Parashewanella spongiae: one gene and its partner. The protein of the gene in region 2 interacts with the protein of the main gene of each other region in a pairwise test. Links are inferred from orthologs where the notes say so. Each region holds a gene or a part of one and is shown on either strand. Other genes may lie near its edges.

Evidence for each region.
Region 1: the proteins of pheT (region 2) and secD interact in binary tests that used the Escherichia coli proteins (3 or more experiments, as listed by UniProt). The link is inferred for Parashewanella spongiae from one-to-one orthologs.

The regions. Positions count from the first base shown.
Region 1 is NZ_CP037952.1:4,054,527-4,070,306, reverse strand. The notes cover bases 6,813-9,707. They hold secD (protein translocase subunit SecD), read left to right. Parts: upstream 6,813-7,282; coding sequence 7,283-9,133; downstream 9,134-9,707. Other genes in these bases: secF (protein translocase subunit SecF), read left to right, coding at 9,147-9,707; yajC (preprotein translocase subunit YajC), read left to right, coding at 6,936-7,265; tgt (tRNA guanosine(34) transglycosylase Tgt), read left to right, coding at 6,813-6,880. In the rest of the region: E2I05_RS16200 (sigma-54-dependent transcriptional regulator), read left to right, coding at 1-576; E2I05_RS16195 (sensor histidine kinase), read left to right, coding at 573-1,805; E2I05_RS16190 (opioid growth factor receptor-related protein), read right to left, coding at 1,807-2,823; E2I05_RS16185 (protein disulfide oxidoreductase), read right to left, coding at 2,954-3,490; tRNA preQ1(34) S-adenosylmethionine ribosyltransferase-isomerase QueA, read left to right, coding at 4,672-5,709; more of tgt, read left to right, coding at 5,756-6,812; more of secF, read left to right, coding at 9,708-10,094; E2I05_RS16155 (putative signal transducing protein), read left to right, coding at 10,173-10,499; E2I05_RS16150 (precorrin-2 dehydrogenase/sirohydrochlorin ferrochelatase family protein), read left to right, coding at 10,499-11,416; E2I05_RS16145 (S8 family serine peptidase), read right to left, coding at 11,453-13,279; E2I05_RS16140 (OmpP1/FadL family transporter), read right to left, coding at 13,530-14,819; sodium/proline symporter PutP, read right to left, coding at 15,585-15,780. UniProt on the Escherichia coli protein: Part of the Sec protein translocase complex. Interacts with the SecYEG preprotein conducting channel. SecDF uses the proton motive force (PMF) to complete protein translocation after the ATP-dependent function of SecA.
Region 2 is NZ_CP037952.1:2,653,112-2,669,003, reverse strand. Bases 8,883-11,889 are described here. They hold pheT (phenylalanine--tRNA ligase subunit beta), read right to left. Parts: upstream 11,577-11,889; coding sequence 9,189-11,576; downstream 8,883-9,188. Other genes in these bases: pheS (phenylalanine--tRNA ligase subunit alpha), read right to left, coding at 11,596-11,889; ihfA (integration host factor subunit alpha), read right to left, coding at 8,889-9,185. In the rest of the region: E2I05_RS10385 (ATP-dependent DNA helicase), read right to left, coding at 1-77; hisG (ATP phosphoribosyltransferase), read left to right, coding at 438-1,343; hisD (histidinol dehydrogenase), read left to right, coding at 1,352-2,650; hisC (histidinol-phosphate transaminase), read left to right, coding at 2,651-3,724; bifunctional histidinol-phosphatase/imidazoleglycerol-phosphate dehydratase HisB, read left to right, coding at 3,724-4,815; imidazole glycerol phosphate synthase subunit HisH, read left to right, coding at 4,824-5,477; hisA (1-(5-phosphoribosyl)-5-[(5-phosphoribosylamino)methylideneamino]imidazole-4-carboxamide isomerase), read left to right, coding at 5,474-6,211; imidazole glycerol phosphate synthase subunit HisF, read left to right, coding at 6,193-6,990; bifunctional phosphoribosyl-AMP cyclohydrolase/phosphoribosyl-ATP diphosphatase HisIE, read left to right, coding at 6,995-7,615; lpxM (lauroyl-Kdo(2)-lipid IV(A) myristoyltransferase), read right to left, coding at 7,663-8,601; more of pheS, read right to left, coding at 11,890-12,576; E2I05_RS10320 (methyl-accepting chemotaxis protein), read left to right, coding at 13,185-14,684; E2I05_RS10315 (amidohydrolase family protein), read left to right, coding at 14,829-15,887.

The DNA of each region.
Region 1 (15,780 bases), 1.4 Mb from region 2 along the record:
AGTGGCGAATTCACGCCATTAGGCTCGAATACCGAGTGCTTTGCACAATCAAGGCTGATATCAGCCACTAATCAAAACCTCAGTCATGCCATCGAGCAGGGTGAGTTTAGGCAAGATTTATATTATCGACTGAATACTTTTGTCATCACGTTACCTGCACTTCGAAATCGGCAACAAGATATTTTGCCTTTGGCCAATATGTTTATCGAAATGTTTGCCCACAAATACAATAAATCGCTCATGACGATGTCTGCGGCCGCTGAAACGCAATTACTCACTCATGAATGGGCAGGAAATGTGCGTGAACTGAGCCACGTTATCGAACGAGCCGTATTGATTAATTCGGCTAATAAAATCGATACACAGCAACTCATTTTGGAGCCAAGTACTCGAAGTGTTCAATCGGATATTCCTGATATGACCCTCGAGGCGCTGGAGAAGCAAAGAATAGTTAATGCGCTTGAGCAACACGATGGGCATTTAAACCATACTGCAACTGAATTGGGTATATCTCGGAATGCACTATATCGGCGATTGGATAAATATCAATTAATTTCAGAGGCGGGCGAGGAATGAATTATCATCGGAAGCTGATTGCATTGCTTACTGTTATTGCTACGCTCGGTTTATTGTCTTTATCTGGAAACGTTTATTTGGTCAGTGAAGATATACTGATTACGTTATCCTTCGGGATCTTTTTTCTCTATGTTTTAGCTTATTTATCGGTGAGTTTTTACCGTAAACAGACTGAGCCGTTAGAACAACTTTTGGTATATGTAAAAACGCGGCAAGAGGGACAAACAAACATCAGTTTAAATTTAGATGGTAATCGCTCACTGCTTAACGAGCTATCCAAGCTGTTGCATAAAACCGATTTTAGTTCCCCATCTTTATCAGAATCTCAACAGAATGATTTTGTGATTGAAAGCGTGTTTAAACATTGGCCGATGCCAGTGATTACTTTTGATGGAAAGCAGCGCATTACTTTTTTTAATCATTCATTATTTAAAGAACTCAAGGTACCTTTGTTGATAGGTGCTGCTGCGCAAGAATGCGGTTTTAAAATTGAAAATAGTCGGTTTACACATTCTGGTTTCGATCAAAACTGGCAAACTCATAATATTAGTATTGGTCAGCAAACTTTATTTTTAGCTCACAATATTCGAGGTGAATTGCAATCCACCAAACAACAATCCCAAATTGATTTAATTCGGGTTTTATCACATGAGTTAAATAATTCACTAACGCCAATGGCGTCAATGGCTGATACCTTGTTGCAAACTGAATCAATGCCTGAGGAGTTAACTCGTGAAGTGCTAATACGTATTCGAGCCAGAAGTGAATCATTATTAAAATTTGTTAAAGCATACGCAGAACTGAGCCAGTTACCAGAACCAAGACCAACGAGAACAAACTTATATAAACTCGCCAATGAAGTAGCACAAGATCAAGGCATTAAGTTTCGATATAGCGGTGAGCACTATCTAGAAATTGATCCAGTATTATTTGAACGGGTATTAATTAATATATTCAAGAATTCAAAAGAAGCAGGTAAAGAAGTACTCACTACAAGTGTAGATATGCAGGTTTACTATAAAGGCTCAGACGCCAAAATAATAATTAAAGATAATGGTTCGGGTTTTATGAACCTTGGCAATGCGCTAACGCCTTTTTATACCACAAAAACTACCGGTAGAGGACTCGGCTTGGCTTTATGTAAAGATATTGTAGAGCGACACAATGGCAAGCTTCATGTAATGAATACTGAAAACGGGGCTTGTATAAAGATGAGTTTAGCGGTTTGAATTATTGAAAATTTAATCGGAATTGCCTACCAATAAGAGATTGATTTTCTAGTAAAGTATGCCAATGTTTCATTACACCTCGGCTAATGTGTTGACGATTCTGAATAAAAAACCCAAACAGATTTGAGGCAAAATCACGGTAGCCGCAAAGTATAAGGAATGTCAGCATACGTGAAATTCTTTTGTGGTTATGAGTGAAAGTTAAGCTTTTCCATTTAGTTAGTGATATTGAACTAGCATTGGGCATTTGCTTTACTTGATCGCCTGATCTTTCTAATCCGTAGAACTTTAACATAACGTCAATACACCTTTGGATGTTATGCTGGGTTTTAGGGGTGTAATGAACGTTAAGTACATCAGCAGAGGAAAGTAAAGGGGCAGATGAAACAACAGTGCTTGTTGTTTGAGTTGGGAAGATCATTTGAATAAAGTTATGGCAATTTTCAAGTTTATTATCGTCAAATTTGAGCACTTCACTGATTGAATGACCTGATAAACGGCCTGAGCCATTCATAAAACGGAACCAAGGACTTTGCTGAGGTCTAAAGTTTGATGAACCAACAGCTGAAGTTGAAATGGTATGATGATTATGTATCGGCGTAGATTGACCTGTGCTTTGGTAGTTTCTCGGCGTACTTTTTTTTAAATATTTTGTTATTTGTAGATGCCCTACTGAATTATCTAACTTTAGTTCGTAATGCTTATTGTTTAAATGAGAAAAGCACAAAATTATGTCGGTTTCTTGGGTACCAAGACAAGATTGTAATTTTAAAAAGTGTGCGTCTGCCTCCTCCGCGGTTGTAGAGTGTACGAGTCGTCTAAAGGCAATGGCTGCGTCGGCTTTATCAACGCCTCTAAACCAGTTTTTGATACGTTCTTTTAAAGATGTTAATTGATTTAACTGATGGTCATCTTGCTCATAATATAAATTATTAAGCTCAAAACCCGTTAGCGTAGTAGCACGGCTAAAGCAGCCACTATGAGTGACTGGAATGGTTAAGCCTGATGAAAAATTCAATTTAGGTATCAAAAAGTCAGTACCAAATATTTGAAGCTATATGGGTATAACCATAATAGTCAGTCAGACTACTGACTGCTATTAAAATGGATGAAGGTTAATTCTATGTTTAACTAATTGATATTAAAAATTAAAAGCTTGCTAGCCATAACCTGAGCCGCATTCCCCAATTACTGGTTGGCCCTGTTGTTTTTGACGCAATATTTCCATTCTTATCAATCACAAAAATTGCAGGTACTCCATTTACTCCCCAAGCTTGACTAATCGTGTTATTAATATCGTTAATGGCAGCAAAGCTTAATTGTTTTTGTTCAAGGTATTGTTGCACTTCCCAATTTTTACCAGAGGCAATGGCGATACTGATCACGGGGTGATCTTTTGATATTGATTCAACCATTGGGGACGTAAATTTACAGTAACCACACCATGAACCCCAAAAATAAACGAGCGTGGGTTTGTCGGAGCTTAGAGTCGCTAGGTCAATCGGTTTCCCATTGATGGTTTCAGTGGTTAATTTGGGAGCATGGCCTGAAGCCATTTCAAATTGAAGATAGAAACTGAGAGCACTGACAAGTGCAATTACAATAACCAATTCTTTCGTTAACTTTAACCAAAATTCACGGCTTTTAAGCTTTTGATATAAAGGGGTTGAAATTTTTTTTAACATATTTATTTTAATCACTTCGGGTTTAATTCCTCGCCCCTAGGGGCGAACTAATACCAATTACAGTAATTAACTTCCCACTCAGCAAGCTCTAAAGGATTTCAGTACAAGACGCAAGTTTGAAGTACTATTAGGAGAATTCAAAAACTTGTAACGTAGTAATGGAATCCTTTAGCCTTGCCCTTCGGGAGCTTGTATGTGTCCAAATTACTACGCAAAACTGTCTCAACGTAGCAATGTAATAACGACAGTTTTGTATGTCGGTCATAACTATGTCTTCATCAATTTCACTTGTACTTTGAACACATACATAGCTCTGAGCTGGGAATTTAATTACTGTAATTGGTATAACACAAAATGTTTGTGCTTTGTCATATCAGCGTAGGCTGGTATTCAGCGACTTTCACTAAACAAGAACAGACCCTAATATAGACCTGTTAAAGACTATCAATTGTTCATTCAATCTAATAGATATCAAAATGTTATAAGTAGGTGTTAATTTTATTTCTTTTGTGATCTTGTAGTGAATTTTGTTGATTACGCTTGGCTATGTAGATGATTTGTCTGTCTAGCTTACTGTTACACAAAAAATGGGGCAATAACTCAATTATAATCATAAAAAATATATTGAAACAATTTGTGTAATAACGGTATCATAAAAGAGTCGAGTATTTTTATATCAATTATACGTTTTTTAAACGGCTGATTTTTTTAATTATTTATAATCAATATAAACAACTAATAATAAAAAGGTTCACGGATGATGATAGGTTGGCTTAAAAAGGTTTTTCGCATAAAACCTAAAAAAGAACCCAGAGTAAAAATGTATTCTGAGATTCAATATGAGCAGATCGATGGTCCGCCATTCGATTATACTGATTTTCAGTATCACAACCCGTCAAAAAAAGAAGAACCTAGCGACTCTTAGTCTTTTCTTCACCATCGTACTTTACCTTGCAGAACTCTCATATTAACAATTCAAGTATGAGAGTTTGACTGGAAACTTTTCTGTATTCGAACAAACTTCTTCTAGGTTCACTTCTGTATCTTGAATTCATCTGCCTATAGTCATAGACTAGCCGCCGTTTTCATTTAAAAACGTAGATTCATCATTTATATTTCATAACCAGAGAACTGTATTGCAGTTGCTTTAGGTTTGTTTAATGCTATTTTGAGGCAAGTTAATGCGTGTTGCAGATTTTTCGTTCGACCTTCCTGATGAACTTATTGCTCGTTACCCCACAGAGCAGCGATCAGCGTCACGTCTTTTAACCTTAGATGGTAATACTGGCCAAATTTCAGACAAACAGTTCAACGATTTATCCGATTTTATTCAACCGGGTGACTTAATGGTGTTTAACAATACTCGAGTTATTCCTGCGCGTTTATTTGGGCAAAAATCGACAGGTGGGAAGCTAGAGATTTTAGTTGAACGCATGTTGGATGATAAACGGATTCTTGCTCATGTGCGCAGTTCAAAATCACCGAAAGTTGATGCCATTATTGATTTAGATAATGGTTACCAGATGAAAATGTTGGCGCGTCATGACACCTTATTTGAATTAGAACTGCAATCAGAGCTTACGATTTTAGAAGTGCTGGAAGAAATTGGCCACATGCCTTTACCGCCTTATATTGATCGTCCTGATGAAGATGCCGATAAAGAGCGTTATCAAACCGTGTATAACGAAACCCCAGGGGCGGTTGCAGCACCGACAGCGGGTCTTCATTTTGATGATGAAATGCTCGCACGTTTAAAAGATAAAGGTGTTAATACGGCATTTGTGACTTTACATGTTGGCGCGGGAACCTTTCAACCTGTACGAGTTGATAATGTTCTTGAACACAAAATGCATTCAGAGTGGGCGAATGTACCACAAAGTGTGGTTGACTTAATTGAACAAACAAAAGCCGCTGGAAATCGCATAATTGCGGTTGGTACCACATCTGTACGATCTTTAGAAAGCGCCGCCAGAGAAAATGATGGTAAAATAGCGGCGTACAGCTCAGATACTGATATTTTTATCTATCCGGGATACGAATTTAATGTGGTTGATGCGATGGTAACGAATTTTCACCTACCAGAGTCAACTCTTATCATGTTGATCAGTGCTTTTGCTGATCAACAACTGGTCATGGATGCCTACCAACATGCGATAAAACAAAAGTATCGCTTTTTCAGTTATGGTGATGCCATGTTCATCACTCGAAAAACAAAATAATTTTTAGTTAAAGAAGTCAGACTGTTTATCTGACAAGGTATAGTTAATGAAATTTGAATTAGATAAAACCCAAGGCCGCGCTCGTCGCGGTCGTTTAGTGTTCGACCGTGGCACTGTAGAAACACCAGCATTTATGCCTGTAGGCACTTATGGAACCGTAAAAGGCATGACACCGGAAGAAGTGCGCGCAACAGGTGCGGATATTTTACTCGGTAACACCTTTCACCTATGGCTTCGCCCAGGCGAAGAAATTATGCGTAAGCATGGTGATTTGCATGACTTCATGAACTGGCAGCGCCCAATTTTGACTGATTCAGGTGGTTTTCAAGTTTTCAGTTTAGGCGCTATGCGTAAAATCACTGAAGAAGGCGTAATGTTTCGTTCACCGATTAACGGTGAAAAAATCTTTATGGATGCTGAAAAGTCGATGCAGATCCAAGATTCATTAGGCTCAGATGTGGTAATGATTTTTGACGAATGTACACCGTATCCGGCCACACATGATGAAGCGCGTAAATCAATGCAGATGTCGCTGCGTTGGGCACAGCGCTCACGTGATGAGTTTGACCGCCTTGAAAACCCAAATTCTTTATTTGGTATTATTCAAGGTGGTGTTTACGAAGATTTACGTGACGAAAGCTTAGAAGGGTTAACCAACATAGGTTTTGATGGTTACGCCATTGGCGGCTTAGCGGTTGGTGAGCCTAAACCAGATATGCACCGTATTCTTGAACACGTTTGCCCTAAAATCCCTGAAGAAAAACCTCGTTATTTGATGGGCGTAGGGAAACCTGAAGACTTGGTTGAAGGTGTGCGTCGTGGCGTTGACATGTTCGATTGCGTAATGCCTACACGAAATGCACGTAATGGACATCTATTTACCAGCACAGGCGTTATTAAGATCCGTAATGCTAAGCATCGTGATGATACCGCTACATTAGATGAAAAATGTGACTGTTACACTTGTAAAAATTATTCTCGGTCATATCTATATCATTTAGACAAGTGCGGTGAAATCTTAGGTGCTCGTTTAAACACCATTCACAACCTTCGATACTATCAAATGTTAATGGAAGGTTTGCGTGGGGCGATTGATGCAGGTACATTGGATGACTTTATTCACGAGTTCTATAGCAGTCAAGGTCGAGAAGTCCCTGAGCTGAACGACTAATAAAATTTACAATCAACATTTTTAATTATAAAAAGTAACAAAAGAAGAGAGGATTATGTTTATTTCTAATGCTTACGCAGCTCCAGCTGGCGTGCCAGGTGGCGAAACAATGCAAATGGTTTTCATGCTGGTTATTTTCGGTTTGATTTTTTACTTCATGATCTTCCGTCCACAATCAAAGCGCGTAAAAGAGCACAAAAACCTAATGGAATCGATTTCAAAAGGTGATGAAGTGCTAACTAATGGTGGTATTTTAGGTAAGATCGCAAAAATCAGTGATGACAGCGATTATGCAGTGTTGAGCTTGAACGACAGCACTCAAATTACGATCAAAAAGGATTATATTGCAGCTGTATTGCCTAAAGGCTCTATTCAGTCGCTATAAGCCAAGAGGGCTAAAGCGTGTTAAATAAGTATCCAATGTGGAAAAACCTAATGGTGATATTCATTATCGTCATTGGTGCTTTTTACGCATCTCCAAATTTATCTGGCGAAGATCATGCTGTGCAAGTTGCAGCTAACCGTGGCGCTAAGGTGACGGTATCGGTTCAAGCTCGAATCAATGAACTGTTGGCAGAAAAAGGTATTGGAGTTATTCGCTCTGAGCTGGCCAACGAACAGGTTCTCGTACGAATCAAAAATCCTGAGCAACAGCTTCAAGCGAAAGAAGTCATCGCCGAAGCACTAGGTGAGCAATTTACTGTCGCACTTAACCTCGCTCCAGCTACTCCTGAATGGTTGGCTGCACTTGGCGGTGCACCAATGAAGCTTGGTCTTGACTTACGTGGCGGTGTTCACTTCTTGATGGAAGTGGATATGGGTGAAGCGGTTCGAAAAATGGAAGATTCGAAAGTTTCTGAATTTCGTTCGCAACTTCGTCTTGAAAAAATCCGTTACTCTGGTGTTCGGATAACGCCTCGTGGTATTGAAATAAAGTTCCGTAATTCTGATGCACTTGAACAGGCTGAGCGCTTTTTAAAGCGTAAAGACCCCGATATGGTGTTTACTGATGTATCTACTGATACGCAGCCACTGTTGTTAGCCAAGATGAATGAAGTCTACCTTAAGAAAGTTAAGGAAGATGCACTTGCGCAGAATATGACTACGATCCGCAGCCGTGTTAATCAACTCGGTGTTGCTGAGCCAGTGGTACAACGTCAAGGCGCTGAACGCATTATCGTAGAATTGCCAGGTGTACAAGACACGGCTCGTGCTAAAGAGATATTAGGTGCGACGGCGTCGATTGAATTGCACATGGTTGATCAAAATGCGGATATCGAAAATGCGTTGAAAGGGCGTGTACCTGCAACGTCAATATTGCATAAACGTCGTAATGGTCAACCTGTTGTATTGAAGAAAAAGATTATCCTAACCGGTAATCACATTACTGATGCACAGCCAAGTTTCGATCAAAATGGTCGTCCAGAAGTGAGTATCACCCTTGACTCTAAAGGTGGTAATAAATTCTCTGCAGCGACTAAAGTCAACATCGGTAAACCGATGGCGACTTTGTTCATCGAATATAAAGACAGTGACAAACGTAACCCAGATGGCACTGTTAAGATGAAGAAAACCGAAGAAGTGATTTCGGTAGCAACCATTCAACAGCAATTAGGTCATCGTTTCGTTATCAACGGGTTAAATCAACCTGAAGCGCAAGAGCTTGCACTTTTGCTTCGTGCAGGTGCTTTAATAGCGCCAGTAACGATTGTTGAAGAGCGTACCATTGGTCCAAGCCTTGGTGCTGAAAACATCGAAAATGGTCTTCAAGCGATGATTTGGGGCATGGCAATTGTTTTAGTGTTCATGCTGATTTATTACCGCGCCTTTGGTGTAATCGCTAATCTTGCATTGAGCTTCAACTTAATCATGGTTGTAGGTGTTATGTCTATGATACCGGGCGCCGTGTTAACTTTACCGGGTATTGCTGGAATGGTACTGACGGTTGGTATGGCGGTTGATGGTAACGTGCTTATCTATGAACGTATTCGTGAAGAGTTGCGTGCAGGGCGTAGTGTTCAGCAAGCGATTCATGAAGGTTATGGAAATGCGTTCTCGACGATTGCTGATGCGAACATCACCACATTCTTGACTGCGTTGATTTTATTCTCTGTCGGAACAGGTGCGATTAAAGGCTTTGCGGTTACCTTAATGATAGGTATTGCAACTTCAATGTTTACAGCGATTGTAGGCACTCGTGCGATAGTTAACGCTATCTGGGGTGGCAAGCGCGTGAAGAAGTTGTCTATCTAGGGAGAGATTGATTATGTTTCAAATTTTAGCATTTAAAGGCACAGTCAATTTCTTGCGCCATGCGTTGCCAATCAGTGTTCTTTCACTATTTTTAGTGGTTGGTTCAGTGGTTTCGTTGGCCACTAATGGTATTAACTGGGGACTTGATTTCACTGGCGGTACAGTAGTTGAGCTTGAATTCGATCACGCGGTAGATTTAAAAAATCTACGTGCTGATTTAGATCATGAGAGCACGAGTGGCGCGGTGATCCAAAACTTTGGTTCAACCAGAGACATTCTGATCCGTTTGCAAGTCAAACAAGGCGTGAAAAGCGATGACCAAGTGAAATTGGTCATGGAGACTGCCAAAAAATTTGACGAAGGCGTGATTCAAAAGCGTGTTGAGTTTGTTGGACCACAGGTTGGTAAAGAATTAACTGAGCAAGGTGGCTTAGCGGTTTTAGTCGCACTAATTTGTATTCTTGTCTATGTGTCATTTCGCTTTGAATGGCGCTTGGCGGCGGGTTCAGTTGCTGCATTGGGGCACGATGTCATCGTGACCTTAGGTGTATTCTCTGTATTGCAACTCGAGTTTGACTTGACTGTGTTAGCGGGCTTATTGACCGTAGTAGGTTACTCGCTTAACGATACCATCGTTGTATACGACCGTATTCGTGAAAACTTCCTCAAGATGCGTAAAGCGGATCCCGCGGAAGTGGTGAATGCGTCAATTACCCAAACGATGAGCCGAACCATCATCACAACCTTTACAACGTTAATCACTGTGATTGCATTGTTCTTGAAAGGTGGCGGGATGATCCATGGTTTTGCCACAGCATTGCTGATGGGCATACTTGTGGGTACTTATTCTTCAATTTATGTAGCGAGCTATCTAGCGATTCGTTTAGGCATAAGCCGCGATCACATGATGCCCGTTGAAATTGAAAAAGAAGGTGCCGATCAAGAATCTGTAATGCCTTAAATCTTTCTTTAAGGCATCATATTTTGGTATTCTAAAAAGCCACCTTCGGGTGGCTTTTTTGTAAGGGAAATTATGCCAATGAACGATCTATCATCAGAGAAAACGCTATTAATTAAAGGTAGTTTAATTGAGGTGCATGCCTTTAAAGGGTTGCTTGAAACTCAAGGAATCGATGTTGAGTTAAGAGGAGAAGCACTGTTAGGGGCAACGGGTGAGTTTGGACTAGATGCCGCTTATGCTGAAATTTGGATAACTTCATCGCAACTTGAACAAGCGAAAGCAATTATGGATCAGAACAACAAAAAAGGTGAGCCTTGGTTTTGCCGTGAGTGTGGTGAGCAAAATGAATTTAATTTTGAAATTTGCTGGAAATGCAGTTCAGAAAATATAGAGAGTGATCTTTGATGCAGTATTTTCCGCTATTTGTTGATACTCAAAGGTTATCAGCTCTTGTCGTTGGCGCTGGAGACGTTGCTGCGCGCAAGTTGGAGCTATTGTGTCGAACAGAAGCTGAAATAACAGTAATCGCGCTATCGGCTTGTGATGAGGTGTTAGGACTAGCCAGTCAAAACAAAATTAAATTAGAACTGCGTGAAGTGAATAAATCAGATATCCGAGATATTCATCTTCTTTATATGGCAACTTCAGATCCGGCACTAAACCATAAAATGGCGGAAGTGGCTCATCAAAAAAATATACTTGCTAATGTTGTTGATGCGCCAGATGAATGCAGTTTTATCACACCTGCAATCGTCGACCGAGGTAAATTACAAATTGCAATCAGCAGCAGTGGAGCCGCACCAGTTTTTGTCAGTCAATTGCGGGCTAGAATTGAGACTTGGCTGCCAAGTTCAGTTTCAGGTTTGATGGACTTCGTCGCTAAAAAACGTTCTGAGGTTCAATCTTTATTTAAGTCAGGACAAAGTAAAAGGCAGTTTTGGCAACGCTTTTTCGAGCGAAATGGTGTTGAATATACAGAGTTTACGGCTAATGCCTTTATCGAAACGAAAGATGATGTGTTATTAGAAAAAGAGTCAAGCGCCCAGAGTGAAATTATCCTACTCAAACAAACGGCGAATATTTCTAATTTGCCTATCTCAATTATTCCAGTTTTGCAGCAGATAGAGCTAGTGCTTAGTGAGAAAAAAGTGCCATTTGAACTTAATGAACTTATTAGACGTGATGCTATTCGTGCTCAATTTAAATGTGCAGAATCGTTAAGCTTGGATGGGATTATTGGGAAAGTATTGATTATTGCTGATAGCGATGCATTGAGCAAAGTGCACACAAAATTTATTGAGTCATTTTATTTAGACGAATAAAAAATACTCAAGCACCTTTTATTCGTCTATTTAAGTTTATCCTTTACATGATGCAGTTAGATACTCATCGGCAGCTTCGGCATCAATTAGTCCGTAACCAAACTGGTTATTTCTACCATATTGACCTAAATGCTTTGCGGTTTCATCCAATGCATTCCTTACGTCCTGTGCTGAGCATTCTGTATGGTGGCTCCATAATAAGGTAGCCACACCTGATACGTACGGCGTCGCCATTGAAGTGCCGTTAAAGTATTCATAATCTTTGTTACCTTCGGCAGAAACGGTAGTTTGCTCGCCAATGTGGCTGGCTAACTCTTGACCTGTTTCACGGTCTACAGAAACGGTTACAGAAGATATTTCTTGATTTTTATCGACTAAAAATGGGTTTTGAAGTCCTGACAATTCATCATTACTGTAAACAATAGTAGCGACAGCTCCTGCTTGTTGACAGGCACTGACGGCATGAATTTCAGGGTTTATTTCATCAGTGCTCTTAGCGTTAGGGTTCATGCCCTGATTCTCAAGGCGTTGAACTAAGCAAACTTTTGACGTCATATTTTCACATTGGTAAGAGCCGCTGCTAGTATCACATTCAGCCAACTCTCCAGCGGCAGTATCATTAATGTTGCTGATCATATATTGAATGTTTCCATCAATGTCGACTGGTCCTGATGGAATATAATGCTGCGCAGGAACGACGCCATTGGCAAAATATGAGTGCCCTTCAACAGAGATATCTGCCGTCCTGCCTTGACCAACGGGCACGCTTGAAATAATCGCTTCACCCGGCGCTGATATTTCAACTTGATTATTGCTTTGCGAAAACACTGAGTGTGCGTTACCACTGTCAATCGATGCCACGGACATTACGGAACTGTATGATGCTGGGTATGATTTGCTTGTGTCACCAGAGTTTCCTGCCGCAGCGACAATCAAAATTCCTTGCCGTGAATACTTATTGTATAGCTTTTTTTCTGCACGGCTGGTATCTATCCCACCTAAACTCATGCTGATCACATTAGCGCCTAAATCTGCACAAGTTTCAACGGCTGACATAATGTCAGAATTATATGCTTGACCTTGATCGTTTAAGGCTTTAATAGCGACAATATTAACCTTTCCATGTGGCATCACACCACGTATCCCAAAGTCGTCAGAATGATTGAGTGGTTTCATTGCTGATATAATACCGGCTACGTGTGTCCCATGTGGGTTTCCTGGTGCATCCCAGCTTCCCGTATTTCCCATACTTTCACCGATTACATTGTTATTAGCCAGCGCGGGGTGATTGACATCGTATCCTGTGTCAATGATACAAACCGTTCTATTGGATGCGGATGCATCAGTTAAACTTAGTGCATCAACGGCTTCGTTTCCCCAGCTGATATCGCTAAGCAGTGAGGATTTCATATTCCGATTTATCGATTGTTTTGAAGTATGTTGAGTACTTAATGTGTTGTTCAATGCATAACGAAGGACATCTTCTTCAATAAATTCAATGTTTTTATTTGCCTGTAAATTCCGTACTTCGTTTTCAGACAGTGAAGCAGAATATGAGTTACTGTGTCCAATTCGTGTTGCAGTAGCAACTTTTGCTTCGCGAAATGCTGAGCGCTGAAGTTGTACCTGAGTATTCTGCGCTGAATGACTCATGCTTGGCTGAGTACCAAAATGTGCAGGAGAATATGTCTGATCCTTAAATTGGACTATATATCTTTTTACGGGATGAGCAGAATTATTTGTCGGCGGATTAATATTTGTATTTTGTAAACGATTATTCGCAACAGCATTGTTTGTTCCGAATAAAGCGAACAAAACAGCGACTGCTAACTGTATTGCGTTTTTTTTAAATTTACTAACCATAAAATAACCCCACTACATCTCTTGAGCTGATATGCCATGCTTTTTAAAAAATTGTACAGGTGGCCGAATTTAAACCTATAGCGTCAATTGAGTGTTGTAAATGGTTCTAAATTTTATTTCATGTTTAATTTAAAAATCGAGAATCGATTTTTAAATTTGAAACTTGGGGTAAGGATGCATTTTTTAAATAAAAATGCCGTAAAGGATACGGCATTTAAATCTAAAAAAAAGTGGGTAATTAACCTAATAATTAAAAGTTATAGCTATATTGAACGGAGTAATAAGTTGCACTTGCGTTGGTGTGAGCAATGATATTGACACCACCTAAAATTGCACTATTTTCAATTACCTCTGTATTTTCACCTTTCACATAAGCCAAGCCAAAGTCTATTGTGCTGTTTTTGTCTAAATTAAATCCGATACCTGCAGTATACCAATCACGATCTGAATCAGGGATTGAAATAGAGCTAAGCTCACCAACTACACCATCATCAAATAAATAGCCTGCTCTTAAGGTCCAATCTTGGTTAACACTGTATGTACCACCAATAGAATATAACCATGAATCTTCCCATTTATAGACTTTCAGTGCTGAATCTGGAACTTGTGTTGTGCCTATCTTGTTGCCTTGAAGAGTAATTTTTTCAAAATCACCCCAGCTTGTATACTGAGCGGTATAATGGATAGCAAACTGGTCGGTTAATTGATGGAATCCGCCAATTTGCCAGATATCAGGTAAAGGTACTTCTAACTCATCACTTACTACGGGAAGAAGTGCTGTTTTTTCTTGATTTGGTGTTAAAGTATTTAAGACCCCTTTGACTTTAATATCAGGACTTTCTCGATAACTGATACCAATACGGTTATCTTTATTAAATTCGATTAAAGCACCAACAATACCACCGAACCCCCAACCATCAGCATCAACATCGACTAATGTTGAACTATCGCTAAAAGCTGTTTTTCCTTGGCGAGTTAATAAGCCTTCACCATAAACGGCGTCAATGCCAGCGCCAACACTGAAATGCTTGTTGACTCTCCAAGATAAGCTGCCGTTAAAATTAATTGTGGTGACTTCAGTGTTACCCAATAAATCAACAGGGAGTGTCGCACCTGGATTATCAGTTAAGAACGAACTGGTATCAGTCCCAGTACCGAAATTACTGAAGGCTGCAAAGCCAAAAGAAAAATTGTTGTTATAAGGTTGAATGTAATACAGGTTAGGGATCAATTTGTTGTCAGCCGCATCGTCTATGCTGCCAAATCCTGTTGTAGGTGCCTGTTGGTAGGCTAAATCTTTCACTTCAACATCGGTTTGTGCGTAAGTTAAGCCTATTGACAACGCTTTTTCGTCAAATAGTGCCATAGCGGCTGGATTACGAGATAGTACAGAAGCATTGTCACCAATAGCGGCTTCACCAGAGAAAGCTCGACCAATGCCTGTAGCTGATTGAGAGTTAAGTTGAAATCCTGCCGCCAGTGTTTGGGTACTTGCTAGAGCTAGGGCAACTGCTAAGCTAGTCTTATTGAGTAGGTGCATTGTATTCATCATCCAATTATTTATATTAAATAGACAACATAAGTAAAGACTATATATACCAATTACAGTAATTAAATGCTCAACTCAGAGCTATGTATGTGCTCAAAGTGCAATCGAAATTGATGAAGACATAGTTGTTACCGACATACACAGCTGTCGTTATTACATTGCTACGTCAAGACAATTTTGAGAAGTATTCTTTATAAACCAAAGTGAGCACATACAAGCTCCCGAAGGGCAAGGCTAAAGGGGTCCATTACTGCGTTACAAGCACTTGAATTATCCCGACAAAAGCACGAAGTGCGTTGAACGCCAGTTTTGTATGGCGGCCGTAGGGAATATAGTACTTCGAGCTTGTGCCTTGCACTGAAACCCTTTAGCTCTTGCTGAGTGAGAGATTAATTACTGTAATTAGTATTATTTCTACTTATCTATTTGTACATATAATAATCTCAGCCAAACCACTTAATAAAAGTGGGCTGTAATCGTTATTGTACTGTTTGTTATGATCTTGCACATACTAGGGAGCTGAAGAGGGTGCTGCAAGTCTGACCAGTGTGTAATTTGTTGATTTATTGTTGAATTTATTAGCGTTTATTATTTGGTTATAGAATTAACGACTTTAATAATTAATATTATTGTTTAATATTTATAGAGTTAGCTAAATATAATTTATGTAAAGAATTTGTTAGATATTTAGTTGTGTTTTTAATTAATAAAAGTTAATCAGCATAAGTAAATGAACTTATGCTGATTTTTTATCTTTTATAATTTAGATTTAAACATTTCAAAGCTTGAGGATTCAGCATTTGAAGCAGGTGATATCACACTCACAATAATTCCGGCAATGGTTGCAAACATAAATGCAGGTAATAACTCATATAAATCAAAAATACCACTTGAAAGCTCTTTCCAAACAATAACGGTTATTGCCCCAACGAGTATTGTTGCAACAGCGCCA
Region 2 (15,892 bases):
TTAAAGTGCTTTAGCCCTTTTGAAAGAGAGCCGTTTTCCGTAAAAATTTCTACTACTTGACCAATCAAATTTTTCATTAAATATCTAAAAATAGAGAAGTGTTATCTACCTATTATTAAACATTGGCTTTATTTCATAAACTAATATATTTTTTTCATTTTTTATCTTGCATAAATATTTAAAATCAGTAAGACTAAAAAGTAATCAAATTGAATAAAACTTATCAACAAGGCAAAAACATGAAAGTACAACTTAACACTACTCATCAGCATCATCATCATATGAATTAGTCTTCGGTTGTACTCTGCCGAAGGACGATTCCTTCTGGTGGACTGTTTAAGTTGAAAACAAACCCCTGAAGGAATTCAGGGGTTTTTTAGTTTCAGAGCAAAATTATTTATTTAGGCTTTAGCGTTTCAAATTAACAGGACACATCCATGACATCGAATAGACTTAGAGTTGCACTACAAAAATCAGGTCGACTAGCAATCGAATCCCAAAAATTACTCAAAACCTGCGGGATAAAGTTCAACATTAATGAGCAGCGTTTGATTGTTCATTCAGACAATCTGCCTATTGATATTCTACGTGTTCGTGATGATGATATTCCCGGATTAGTGATGGATGGTGTCGTGGATATTGGTATCGTAGGTGAAAATGTTTTAGTCGAAGAGCAACTAGAGAGACAGATTTACAATAAACCAGCGAGTTATACTAAAATCCGCCAATTAGATTTCGGTTATTGTCGGCTTTCGCTCGCGGTTCCTGCGGAGTTTGATTATCAACAACCCAATTCTTTATCAAATCTCCGTATTGCTACAACTTATCCCAATTTACTCAAGCAGTTTATGCAAAACAAAGACATTGCTTATCAAGATTGTATTTTAAAAGGATCGGTAGAAGTCGCACCAAGAGCTGGGCTTGCAGATGCTATTTGTGACTTAGTTTCAACAGGTGCTACTTTAGAAGCTAATGGTTTAAAAGAAACAGAAATAATTTTTAAGTCAAAAGCTTGCATCATTCAATCCCCTGCTACACAACCCGATGAAAAGCAATTACTTATAGACACCATCATGTCTCGGGTAAATGGTGTTATTCAAGCAAAAGAAAGTAAGTACATTATGCTTCACGCACCTAAAGATAATATTCAGTCAGTAATAAACTTATTACCGGGAGCTGAAAACCCAACTATCTTACCCTTAAGTAGTTCAGGTGATATAGGAAATATGGTCGCCATTCACGCTGTTAGCCGTGAAGATGTCTTTTGGGACACTATGGAGCAACTCAAGCAACTGGGAGCGAGCTCTATACTTATTCTCCCCATCGAAAAAATGATGGAGTGAACAAAATGATGGATATCCTTCGTTGGAGCAAATTGACAGCATCAGAACAGCTCAAAGCACTCTCACGAGCCGACTTAGTAATGGATACAGATGTATCGACTCAAGTTCAACAGCTTGTTGATATTGTCAAAAAGAATGGTGACAAAGCCGTTAACGAGCTGACAAAAAAATACGATAACCTCGATATCGAAAACTTCAAAGTTTGTAATGATGAATTGAAAAATGCCAGTCGTTTGCTTGATAACAACCTAATTGATGCTATTCAAGTTGCTTACTCAAATATCAACACCTTTCATACTGCGCAGCTTCAACAGTCTATCAAATTAGAAACACAAACAGGCATTAGCTGTGAACTGCGCACAGAAGCGATAAACTCTGTAGGTTTATATATTCCAAGTGGAAGCGCACCACTCATTTCAACAGCATTAATGTTGGCGATTCCAGCACATATAGCAAAATGTGAAAGAATAGTATTGATGAGCCCTCCTCCGATTCATCCTGCAATACTACACATTGCTAATGTTTGCGGCATTAATGAGATTTATCAAATAGGTGGAGTGCAAGCCATCGCTGCGCTTGCTTATGGGACAAACACCATTAAGCCTGTAGATAAAATTTTTGGTCCGGGAAATCGATACGTAACAGCTGCTAAAAGTATCGTTGCTTTTGATGACCAAATAACCACAACGATAGACATGCCAGCAGGTCCTTCTGAGGTATTGGTTATCGCTGATGAAGATGCGAACCCATCGTTTATCGCTGCAGATTTGTTATCGCAAGCTGAACATGGCGAGGATTCTCAAGCCATTCTTATTACTCATTCAGAAAAACTGGCTTTAGATGTTGTTGATTCAATTAATACACAATTAGCTAATTTAAGCCGACAAAAAATTGCAAAAAAAGCATTATACAATAGCCGAGTGATTATTGTTGATTCAATTAAAGAAGCCATTAATTTATCAAATCATTATGCACCTGAGCATTTGATCATCCAAACAGAATCACCACGTGAGCATTTAAAACAAGTAAGAGCCGCAGGTTCGGTCTTTCTTGGTAAATTTAGCCCAGAAGCTGTGGGCGACTATGCGAGTGGTACCAATCATGTTTTGCCAACTTATGGTTATTCACGTTCGGTATCAAGCCTTACTCTCTCGGATTTTCAGAGAAAATTTACTGTTCAATCACTGACTTCTGATGCCTTAATGAGTTTAAGCAACTCTGTAATCACTCTCGCGATGAATGAGCAATTAGACGGACATGCTAATGCAATTGAAGTTAGAAAACGTTTCATCGAGGAGAATAGGTAAATGCCAGAATCTAATAGTAAAAAACAATTAGCAGAAGACTTATTTCGAGATGACATTAAGGACATTTCGACTTATCAAAGCGCTAGACGCATTGGTGGTGAAGGAAACATCTGGATTAACGCTAATGAATCTCCTTTTAGTAACTTCGCAACGAACACAATCGATTTAAATGGCATTAACCGCTATCCTGAGCCACAGCCGCAACAACTTATAGAAGCTTATGCTGCTTATGCTAATGTTGAAGCCGATCAATTACTGTGTTGTCGTGGTGCTGATGAGGCAATTGAATTATTAATACGCAGTTTTTGCCAACCAAGCATTGATAGTATTTCCTATTTTGGGCCTAGCTATGGAATGTATAACATTTCAGCTCAGGCCAATGCCGTTCAGGCTAATGAAATAGCATTCAACAATGATTTTACTCTTCCTGAGAATATTTCATTAGCGAAAACATCCAAACTAATCTTCGTTTGCAATCCAAATAATCCGACGGGTACAGTGATTGAGATAGATGAAATTGAATCTTTGCTCAATAAACTGCCAAATTCACTGGTTGTCATTGATGAAGCATATATCGAGTTTGCTTCTGCCTATTCATCAATTAGATTACTTGATAGATATCCTAATTTAGTAATTTTAAGAACGCTTTCAAAAGCTTTCGCATTAGCTGGGGCTCGTTGTGGCTTTCTAATCGCATCTGAAAATATCGTACAACAAGTTAATCGAATCATAGCTCCTTACCCTATACCAACTCCTATTGAACAAATAGCGATCCAGTCTTTATCAAAGTCAGGAATAGAAATAATGCAGTCGCAAGTTGCACAATTGTTAGCACTCAAAACTGAACTCACCAACGTACTTATCGTTTCAGGTGCGAAAGTGCTTAATAGTTATACCAACTTTATTTTCGCTGAATTTTCTGATCCCGATGATATTTGGACTCGATTAGCCAATAAAGGCATTAATGCACGTCGATATCAGTCTAAAAATCTACTCAACGCCATTCGATTTAGCATTGGAAATTCGCAAGAAATAGAATCAGTCATTAAAATATTTGAAGGGATAAAGGGTTAATGAACACTCAAAAAAAACTATTAAAAAATTCCAAAATTCTCTTTATCGATAGAGATGGCACTCTGGTAGAAGAGCCACCTATCGATAAGCAACTGGACAAGATTAGTAAGGTAAAGCTTGAACCAGAAGTGATCTCAGCTTTACTAAAGCTAAAGGAACAAGGTTACCAGTTGGTTATGGTCTCCAACCAAGATGGTTTAGGTACCGATTCCTTTCCCAAGCAAGATTTCGAAAACACACATAACTTTATGATGAATATTTTTGAAAGCCAAGGTGTCACATTCGATGATGTACTCATCTGTCCTCATTTTGATAGTGATAATTGCAGCTGCCGCAAGCCTAAATTGGGACTAGTAAAGCCTTATCTAACCAGTGGAAGTATCGATTTCACTTCTTCAGCTGTGATTGGAGATCGCGCTACTGATATTGAACTTGCTGATGCTATGGGCATTAAAGGCATTCAATACAATCCTAAAAAATTGAATTGGTCTACAATCGTTGAGCAATTAACAAAGTATACACGGCATGCAAAAATATGCCGTAACACGAGTGAAACACAAATAAGTGTTGAAGTTGATTTAGATAGTGCTGATCAGGGACAGATAAATACTGGAATTGGTTTTTTTGACCACATGCTAGAGCAAATATCTACTCACGGTGGATTTAAACTTAACTTGAGCGTTAGTGGTGATTTACACATTGATGATCATCACACCATTGAAGATACCGCGATAACATTAGGGCAAGCGATAAAACAAGCACTGGGTGACAAAAAAGGGATAGCTCGTTTTGGATTCACTTTGCCCATGGATGAAACTCGTGGTGAGTGTCTTATTGATCTCTCTGGCCGTGCTTATTGTAAATACCAAGCAGAACTTAATCGAGAAACCATCGGAACCTTATCAACTGAGATGATCCCGCACTTCTTTAAATCATTTGCTGACGGACTTGCGTGTACTTTGCATATTTCATCAGTAGGAAATAATGAACATCATATTGTTGAAGCATTATTTAAATCGCTAGGGCGTTCATTGAGACAAGCGATCAAAAAAGAAAGTGATGCGCTACCTTCTTCCAAAGGAATGTTATAGGAACTCGTATGACAACATCAATAGACCATTCAGCTAATGATATGACTGTTATTATTGATACAGGAGTGTGTAACTTAACTTCGGTATATAATGCAATGAAGCGCCTTACTAAGCATGTAGCAATCAGTTCAGACTCAGATGTTATTCAGCAAGCTGCGAGGGTTATTCTACCGGGTGTTGGTAGTGCCCACAGTGGAATGGCATCACTGTCTAAAAAACAGCTGGCTAATTTAATTCCTACATTAAAACAGCCCGTATTAGGCATTTGTTTGGGCATGCAGCTATTGACCAACGAATCGGAAGAATCTACATCTACTGACACGATAAATTGTTTAGGATGTATCCCAACGACGGTTAATTCGTTTATACAAACTAGGTTACCTTTGCCCCACATGGGTTGGAATAAATTTAACCCAACATGTTTACACCCCATTTTTAAAAACTTAACTGATGGGGAATACGTATATTTCGTACATGGATTCAATGTACCCATAAGTGAATACACCATTGCCAATTGTGACTATGGTGAAACATTTAGTGCAGCAATCGTAAATAAAAACTTTATTGGCTTGCAATTTCACCCCGAAAAAAGTGGTGCAATTGGGTCGCAAATTTTGGCTAACTTTCTTGAGATGAAAGAAGAAGATGAGATGGCTTCATGATAATACCAGCTATAGACCTTATTGATGGACAAGTAGTCAGACTTTTTCAAGGTGATTATTCTAAACAAACAAATTTTGAAATTGATCCCTTACAACAGTTGTCTTTATATGAAAACCAAGGTGCTAAATGGTTACATCTTGTTGATTTAACAGGGGCTAAAGATCCAAATAAACGGCAATTAACTTTGATAAACAGACTGACAAGTCAGCTTTCTGCCAACATTCAAGTTGGTGGAGGGGTGAGAACAAAACAACAAGTAGAAGATCTGCTTAATTCCGGAGTTAAACGCGTTGTAATTGGCTCATTAGCGGTCAAAAAACCTAATGAAGTGGCTAATTGGTTGAAAGAATTTGGCCCTGAATCTATTTGCGTTGCACTAGACACTAACATTGATCTAAATGGTAATAAGATGCTTGCTGTTTCAGGCTGGCAACAAGCCTCTAATACACGGATTGAAGAAATCGCAGATCAATTAAGTGGAGCAGATCTTACCCACTGTCTTGTCACTGATATAAGTAGAGATGGAACTGCTAAAGGTCCAAACTTCACTTTATATTCAGAACTTTCTAAACATTACCCCTGCATACAATGGCAAGCATCTGGAGGTGTTGGCAATATTTGTGATGTAAAACATACTCGTTCATCGGGGGCGACTAGCCTCATTATAGGTAAAGCCTTGCTTGAAAATAAATTTACCACTAAAGAGGCTATCCAATGCTGGCAAAACGCATAATTCCATGTCTGGATGTTAAAAATGGACAAGTTGTAAAAGGCATTCAATTTAAAAATCATGAAATTGTTGGCAATATCGTTGAACTTGCTAAACGTTATGCTAATGAAGGTGCTGATGAACTCGTTTTTTATGATATTTCTGCCAGCACCTCTGGCTCTACTGTAAGTAAAATGTGGGTTAATCAGGTAGCTGAGCAAATTGATATTCCATTTTGTGTTGCAGGGGGAATTAAATCCGCTGAACAAGCGAAAGAAATCCTCCAATGCGGTGCTGATAAAATATCAATTAACTCCCCCGCCCTTGCTGAACCATCACTCATCACCCGACTTCAAGATCAGTTTGGGAGACAGTGTATTGTTGTAGGCATAGACTCATACCATGATAAAGAAACAAACACTTACAAGGTTAAACACTTAACCGGAGATGTAAAAACATCACAGTTCACTCAATGGTCAACTTTTGACTGGGTTGAAAAAGTACAGCAATTGGGATGCGGCGAGATTGTGCTTAATGCGATGAACCAAGATGGAGTTCGCTCAGGTTTCGACATAGATCAATTAAAACAAATTCGATCAATTTGTGATGTTCCATTAATTGCATCTGGCGGGGCTGGGAGAATCCAACATTTTATCGACGTATTTCAACATTCAAATGTTGATGGTGCCTTGGCAGCCACTGTATTTCATAAAAACATGATAGAAATAGATCATTTGAAAGCTGAACTTAATAATAATGAAATTTGCGTAAGACAATTGCATAAACTACCACAGATAGGTTGAACGAATGACAAAATTATCCGATACCCAAATAGAAGAATTGGCTTGGGAAAAGCAAAATGGTCTAATCCCTGCTATTGTTCAGCATTATCATACTGGTCAAGTACTCATGCTTGGATACATGAACAAAACGGCAATTCACCGAAGCCAAATAAATTCAAAAGTTACTTTTTACAGTCGTAGTAAACAAAGGTTATGGACAAAAGGTGAAAGCTCGAACAATTGGTTAAGCTTGATTTCAATAAGTGCGGATTGCGACTCTGATACTCTGCTTGTTCAAGCCATTCCACAAGGACCGACTTGCCATAAGGGTACAACGAGTTGTTGGAACGAAATTGGAACGGATCATTTTCTACAAAACCTTATTCATTTAATCGCACAACGCAAACAAGAACCTGAATCAAGTAGTTATACTCAGTCACTATTCAAAGCAGGTACTAAAAGAATTGCTCAAAAAGTTGGAGAGGAAGGGGTGGAAACGGCACTCGCTGCAGCAGTGAACGACAATGATGAGCTTACTAATGAGTCTGCAGATTTACTGTTTCACTTACTGGTATTATTAGAAAATCAAAATGTGTCTTACGAAAAAATTATTGCATGTCTATCTGAAAGGCATATAAAAAAATAAACACTGAGGGAGTGATAATGATTCACTCCCTCATCGTTCCTTAAAAATTATAAATACACCGACTTAAAGCCATCTGGTCTAGTTTTTAATACTTTAAGAAACCACATATATTGCTCAGGGTGCTCTTTAATCGTCTCTTCAATCATTTTATTAAGCACAAGCGCTTCACTCTCTTTACATTCAACACTATTAAGACAACATGCTTCTTTCACAGTCAATTCAAACTGATGCGATTCACAGTTATAACCCATTGCCACAGGTAAAACTTCTGCATTACCTGCATGAGCTAATCGACCAACAACAGGCAATGTAGCCTTGACGGTCGCAAAAAATGGTGCGAAAACACTTTTTTTAGAACCTAAATCCTCATCAGGTAAATAAAAAAAGCTATTCCCCTTCTTTAACTCACCAACTAAAGTTCTTATACCCGCTTCTCGTTTATAAACATCACCACCACGACTGCTTCTAAGTCGAATGCTAAACCAATTAAATAGTTCATTTCTATGAGCCTTTGCCATTGCAACCATTGGCAGTTCGAGATTTAATCTAAGCCCTGCATACTCTACTCCCCAAACATGAGGCAGAATAAATATAATAGGTTTACCATTCATTCTTGCTTTAGCAATATGCTCGGCACCACTCAACTTCACTCTTTGCTTTAATTTTTTCTCAGAACAACATAAAAGCTCAGCTTGCGCCAACATAGTCATAACAAAATGACTTACATTTTCTTTTAACAATTCGTCTATTTCATGTTCAGACTTTTCTGGAAAACATGCAGCTAGATTTGCTCTTGCGATACGCAGTGGTCTTTTGGCTATCATCTTAACAAACTTAGCGAATAAACAAGCTAAGGGCGCTCTAACTTTTACTGGGAGCAAACCAAATAAAAATAAAATGAATACGCCAACCCAAGACAGCCATAGTTTAGGGTGAAGTAAACCTCGATGGAATTTACAACAAAACTTTTTGGTTCTTCCTGACAAAAGATCTTCCTCTTACGTTTTTCACAAGGCTCAAGCTTTAATGCCTTATTATCGTTATTGTTTATTACACTAAAAACAAATAACCAAATGGTAAAAAAATTACCAAGTCGTAAATGAAATGTGAAAACGATTTGATTATATCTTATTTCTCCCATGAATGATCAACGAATATTTTTGCATAAGGAAAGTTATACCAATTACAGTAATTGGTATTATTCTAAAGTTTTTCGTTATTACATATAAAAAAAGGCCACTCATTTGAGTGGCCTTTATGATTGAAACAAAAATTATCCTTTTGCGTTGGCTTCCTCAACACGAACTTTTAATTTTTGTCCTGGACGAAATGTTACGACACGACGTGCCGAAATAGGTATATCTTCGCCGGTTTTCGGATTCCTTCCCGGTCTTTGATTCTTATCCCTAAGGTCAAAATTGCCAAAGCCAGATAGCTTGACTTGCTCACCACGTTCTAGAGCACTGCGAACTTCTTCAAAAAAGTGCTCTACCATCTCTTTTGCTAATCGTTTGTTGATTCCTAGCTTTTCAAAAAGATGTTCTGCCATTTCGGCTTTGGTAAGTGCCATACTTTAATCCCTCAACGATGCGTTGAACTCAGTCTTAAGAACAGAAACTATAGAGTTAACTTGCTCAGTAATTTCTTTTTCTTCCAGTGTACGAGTAGTGTCTTGTAATGTTAGTGCAATTGCTAAGCTCTTTTTGCCAGCTTCTACACCTTTGCCTTGGTATACATCGAACAAGTTTACGCCAACCAACTGATTATCGCCAACTTTTCTTATTGAATCTATGACATTATCAGCAGAAATTGTTTCATCAATGACTACAGCAATATCTCGTCTATTAGCAGGAAACTTTGAAACAGTTTGAGCAGAAGGAAGCTCAATCTGTAATAAGGCTTCTAACTCCACTTCAAAGACAATGGTTCTACCATTAAGTCCAAACGGTTTTTCAAGGTTTGGATGAACAGTACCAATAAATCCAATTACTCGATCATTTCTTAATATTTCAGCAGATTGCCCCGGATGAAGAGCATCGTGCTGTGAAGGTCTAAAAGTAAATTCAGAATCAGCTGCTGTCAAGCCAATAATAGCTTCTAAATCACCTTTAAGGTCGAAGAAATCAACAGTTTTAGCTTCAATAGACCAATGTTCGTCCGAAGTCATACCAGTAATTACAGCACCAAGCATTTCTTGCTGTCTAACACCGGACTCTGCAGTTTCATCAGGTACAAAGCGCAGCCCTGTCTCGAATAAACGAACTCTACCTTGCTGACGCTTTTGATTATGAGCAACAGTAGTTAGTAACCCTGTAAACATAGACAATCGCATTACCGACATTTCGCTAGAAATAGGGTGAGGTAATACCATTGATTTTTGCTCTGGGTGAATTAGCTCTTGTAGTTTTGGATCAACAAAACTATAAGTTATTGCTTCATGATAGCCTCGAGCTACAAACGTTTGTCTCACTTTGCGAAGTGATAAATTGCTCTCTTTATGATCTGACATGATCAAATCAGCACGAGGTGCCGTATTGGGAATATTGTTATATCCATAAATACGTGCAATTTCTTCGATTAAGTCTTCTTCAATTGCCATATCAAAACGGTATGTACGAGTTACTACATCCCACCCTTTCGGATTTATAACAACATCAAAACCTAATTTTTCTAAGATTTCAACAACATCTGTATCAGATACATAATGACCGAGTGTTGAATCTAATTTTGTACGACGCAGTGACAAATTAATTGACTGCGGTAACAGCGAAAGTTCAGCACTTTCTACTACTTCACCGGCCTGCCCACCACAAATATCGAGAATAAGGCGGCTAGCACGGTCCATAACTTTATATTGGATTTCTGGATCAACACCACGTTCAAAACGGTGCGAGGCATCTGTGTGTAGCCCAAGTTGGCGTGCCTTGCCCATAACTGACAATCTTGAGAAAAATGCACATTCAAGAATAATGTCTTTTGTCTGTGAAGTTACGCCCGTTGCCTCACCACCAAAAATACCAGCAAGGGCAATAGAGCCAGAATCATCTGCAATGACTAAAGTATCACTTGGAACGGTAATCTCATTTCCATCCAGTAACATAAGTTTTTCTTTGCCTGTACCGAAACGAACTTGAATATCACCTGATACTTTTGCAGCATCAAATGCATGCATAGGTTGACCATACTCGAGTAAAACGAAATTCGTTACATCTACGATTGGATCAATTGAACGCACACCACTGCGACGTAGCTTTTCTTGCATCCAAAGTGGAGTTTTAGCGGATACATCAATCCCTTTAATGACTCTTGAAAGATATCTTGGGCAAGCTTTTGGCTCGATTAACTTAACGTTAACTTTATCTTCAATAGTGGCTTCAACAGAATTCCAAGATGGCTCAAAGGCATTCATTCGATTGAGCACTGCGACTTCACGGGCTAAGCCAGCGATTCCTAAACAATCAGCACGATTAGCGGTTAAGTCGACATCAATTGTTACATCATCGAGTTGTAATAATTTACGAATATCTGTACCGATAACAGCATCAGATGGCAACTCCATAATACCATCGCTTTCAATATCGATACCTAATTCTGAGTAGGAGCAAAGCATCCCAAAAGAAGGTTGACCGCGTAGTTTTGCCTTTTTGATTTTGAAATCACCGGGCAATACAGCACCAACAACAGCTACAGCAACTTTTATTCCTTGACGACAATTAGCTGCACCACAAACGATATCGAGAAGCTCTTCAGCACCAACATCAATTTTAGTTACTTGTAGTTTATCTGCATCGGGGTGCTGTCCACATTCAACTACATGGCCAACAACAACACCATTAAACTCTTTAGCAACAGCATCAACTGCGTCAACTTCAAGTCCTGCCATAGTAAGTTGGTCTGATAGTTCTTGACGGCTGATAGAAGGATTAACCCACTCACGGAGCCATGATTCACTAAACTTCATTTTTCAATTTGCTCCGTTTTTATTTAAATTGCTTAAGAAAGCGCAAGTCATTTTCAAAGAATGAACGTAAATCATTAACGCCATAACGCAGCATTGTTAAACGCTCAACTCCCATACCAAAAGCAAATCCAGAATACTTTTCAGGATCAAAACCTACACTTTTTAATACGTTCGGGTGAACCATTCCGCAGCCAAGTACTTCTAACCAACCATTTTTACCTTTTACATCAACTTCAGCAGAAGGTTCTGTAAAAGGAAAATATGAAGGTCGGAAACGTACTTCAAGATCTTCTTCAAAGAAGTTTCGTAAAAAGTCATGAAGAATGCCTTTTAACTCAGAAAAGTTAACATTCTCAGCCACCATTAAGCCTTCAACTTGATGAAACATGGGGGTATGTGTTTGATCGTAGTCATTACGATATACGCGACCAGGAGAAATAATTCTGAGCGGTGGCTGCTCTTTTTCCATGGTACGAATTTGAACACCCGAAGTTTGAGTTCTTAATACTAACTTTGGGTTGAAATAAAACGTATCGTGGTCTGCTCTAGCTGGGTGGTGCGCAGGAATATTCAACGCATCAAAATTATGGAAATCGTCTTCTATTTCAGGACCTTTCTTAACACTAAACCCTAATTCACCAAAAAAGTCTTCTATACGTTCAATAGTCCGAGTGACTGGATGTAACCCGCCGTTTTCTATTGTTCTACCGGGTAATGTGACATCAATTTTGTCAGCCTTTAAGCTTTCTTCAAGAAGCTTATTTTTAATGTCATTAATTTTCTTACTTAAGCTAGCTTGAACAGCTTGTTTAGCATCATTCACTGATTGACCAAAAGCGGGCTTTTCTTCTGGACTTAACGTCGCCATCATCCGCATCATTGCGGTAATCTGTCCCTTCTTACCAAGGTAATCAACCCGGATATCATCCAGTGCTTTTAAATCACTGGTCTGCTCTATGACTTCTAGAGCTTTAGATACAATGTCTGTAAGTTGTTGCATTTCATATTCCACTGCATACTGAAACAGCATGTTCATTATCTAGCAAATACTATAAATGACCGACCCCAGTTCAATAAAGCATCTTATTAAACTTAGCCACTCAATTATACGAATAAAAAGACGGAAATTTTACGTGAAACTAGCGTTTATGACTAGCTGTAATTAAAGTTTTTTGAATAAAATCTGAAGCGTAATCAAACTAGAGCACATTTTACACGAAGAGATTGGTTTTGGCTTTAATGTCACATTTAAATCATTTAATAGTATTTTATTCTAACATAAAGTAGCTAACGAGTTACAAGAGCTGTAAAATAGATACAACATAAAAGCAACAACCATTTTTTTTGCTCTAATTTATGAAACAACTATTAAGTTAACAAGATAAAAGCCGATATTTACTTTCGAATGAATATTGGGGTCGCTCTGCTCAAATTGCCATAATTTGTCTGAACCTCTCAAAATAACCATAAAGTGTTATCGAGATAAATGTTCAGTTCTGAACAAACTAAATATCAATTTGGAACTATTCAGATTGATATTTTTTATGTTCGTGTTGATTCTGTTGATTTGTGTATTATAAAAAAGTCGCTAAGGTATTAAAAATAATTATGAAAGAAGTAAAATTCCGCTGGATAGATAAGTACTTAATCCAAACAACTATACGTGCAAAATTTATTATTTTGGCTTGTATTTCAATTTTCACATTATTATTTTTATCATTTTTGTTGAATCAAAAATATACAGATATCTCAAAAACAACACGACTATCAAGTTCAATTGCAAATGTTTCTCAACACAATATTCTTATTGATAAAGCATTAGAATTTATACCAGGTAGTAAGCAACAAACTTTTATCGCAAACCTTTCGCCCGAGCTTCAAGTCAGGCCATTATCAGAACTTCCACTCAAGCAACAACAAGTAGCACTTGATGGTGGTGGTGTTATTGCTTCTCAAGTTATCAGTTCAGTGTCACCAAGCAATAATGTTACTATTCAAACTCTAAAGCAAAATTCTATTACTACAAATGAATCTTCTGAGCTTTCTATTTTTAGTTACGGGGTTACATCGGCATTAATTATACTCGTCATCATTAGTGTTTATTATGTTTCAACATTCATCCGCGGTGCTTTGTATACAACCGTGCAAGCTCTTAAACAAGCGGCTGACGGAGATCTTACAAGTAGATTAAACTTCTTTTTAGTCAAAGATGAATTTAGTACCCTTGCTATTAGCATTGATACATTAGTAGATCGCCAACATCAATTAGTAAAGCAAGTTGTTAATGCAACTACACAAATACGTACTGTGGTTGCTGAGTTTCGAAATAATGCCCAACAAGGCCAATCTCTTGCAGTAAATCAACGACAACATCTAGACTCTCTTGCTACAGCAATGGAAGAAATGACCGCGGCAGTTAAAGAAGTGTCACGCAATGCTGAACAATCTTCAACAGAAACTCAAGAAGCCAATAACCAAGTTAATAACGGTTCTAAAGACATAGATACAACAGTTAGAGCTATTGGAACGTTAGCGAATGATATTTCCAACGCATCTGATGCAGTTAATCAACTTAATGACAATGCCTCCAGAATTGATGAGGTTGTTACAACAATCAATGCCATATCTGAACAAACCAATCTACTAGCGTTAAATGCTGCGATTGAAGCTGCACGTGCTGGTGAACAAGGACGTGGTTTCGCAGTCGTTGCTGATGAAGTACGAACACTTGCTGGCCGTACACAACACGCAACTGTTGAAATTAAGACCATGATAGAATCACTACAGTCCGGTGCAAGCGCACTAACTCAAGTTATGTCTCGAACCGTTGAACAAGCCGAACAAGGTAAGCTTCATGTGGTGAAAACTGGTGAAGATCTTGAGAACATAGCAGTTCACAGCGATAAAGTGCTTGATATGAGTGTACTTATTGCGACTTCTGCAGAAGAGCAATCTGCAGTCGCTAATGACATTGCCAGCAATCTAATGGACATTAGAAATCAATCCCATGATGTGGAAACTTCAGCAAACGATGCTGTTTCTGGGTGTGACGAATTACACGCAACAGCAGAGCAATTAGATCAACTGCTCGTCGGCTTAAAAGTGTAATTGGTATAAATTTAGTTTACTCAATACCTGATAATAATGGCGTGTCACACCGCCATTATTATACAAAAAGTATAAATCCAAGTAACTCATCACGCTTTTACTACACTTATCTCAATTAAGCCGTAAGTTATTGAGATAAGTGTAATGTTAATTCCTAAAATTTGTAAATCCTTGCTGTCTCTTGGCGTATTTTCATCTTTTTTAGCATCTGCTATAGAGAAAGATGCTTGTTTTGATCGTACAACAATGCCGTACACACTTCAGGTTGACTCACATTTTCATTTTCAACCTTTTGGTGGAAAAGCTATATTATTCGAAGATATGCTTGATATTTTTGAGCAAAACGGAGTTCGATTCGTAAATGCTTACGGCATTGGTCAGCCATTCACCTTTGATAATGCTTGTATTCACTATCTAGACTGCCCCAACCACCCTACTGCGCCAAGCATCAAGAATGATCTCATTAATGCCCATAACGTTTCAACACAACTTAACACCTCAGTAAGCGTTCAACTCGCGATGAGTTTTGCCAATCTTGCCAACCCAGAAAGTATAATTAGCCAAATATACAAACTTGATAAGAAACATAAAAAACAATTCAAGTTAATGGGAGAAGTCAATTTAATGAATCAAGCTTTGGTGTCTAACTCTCATCAACCAGCAACATTACATGATATTTCTGGCTGGAAAACATTTATGAACCTACTTAAAGATAGAAACATGCCAATTGTAATTCACTCTGATTTAGGTAACGATGAAGAATATTTTAAATATCTACACTTAATTGAACATGTTTTAAATTTATACCCCGATAACAAAATTGTATGGGCTCATTTAGGACTATCGTATCAGCAGGTTACACTGAACCCAAAAGAACACATCGCTATTTTACAACGTATGCTAAATCAATATCAAAATCTAACTCTAGATATGTCTTGGCGAATTATTGAAGAGTACTATTTCAGTAAACAAAGAAAGGCCTACGTTAAGTTTATCAATAAAAATTCACATAGATTTATAAGTGGTTCTAACTTTATCGCATCTGATAATAAAAGAAAGGACAGCTACCAACAAGAACTTGAAACAGTGAGTACGATTAATGAATATTTAGATGATGATGCATTTAGAAACATTGCATTGGGTCAAAATTATTTTGAGTTACATTCACTTCCAAATGAAGCACCGAAAATTTGTTCTAGGTAGTTTTA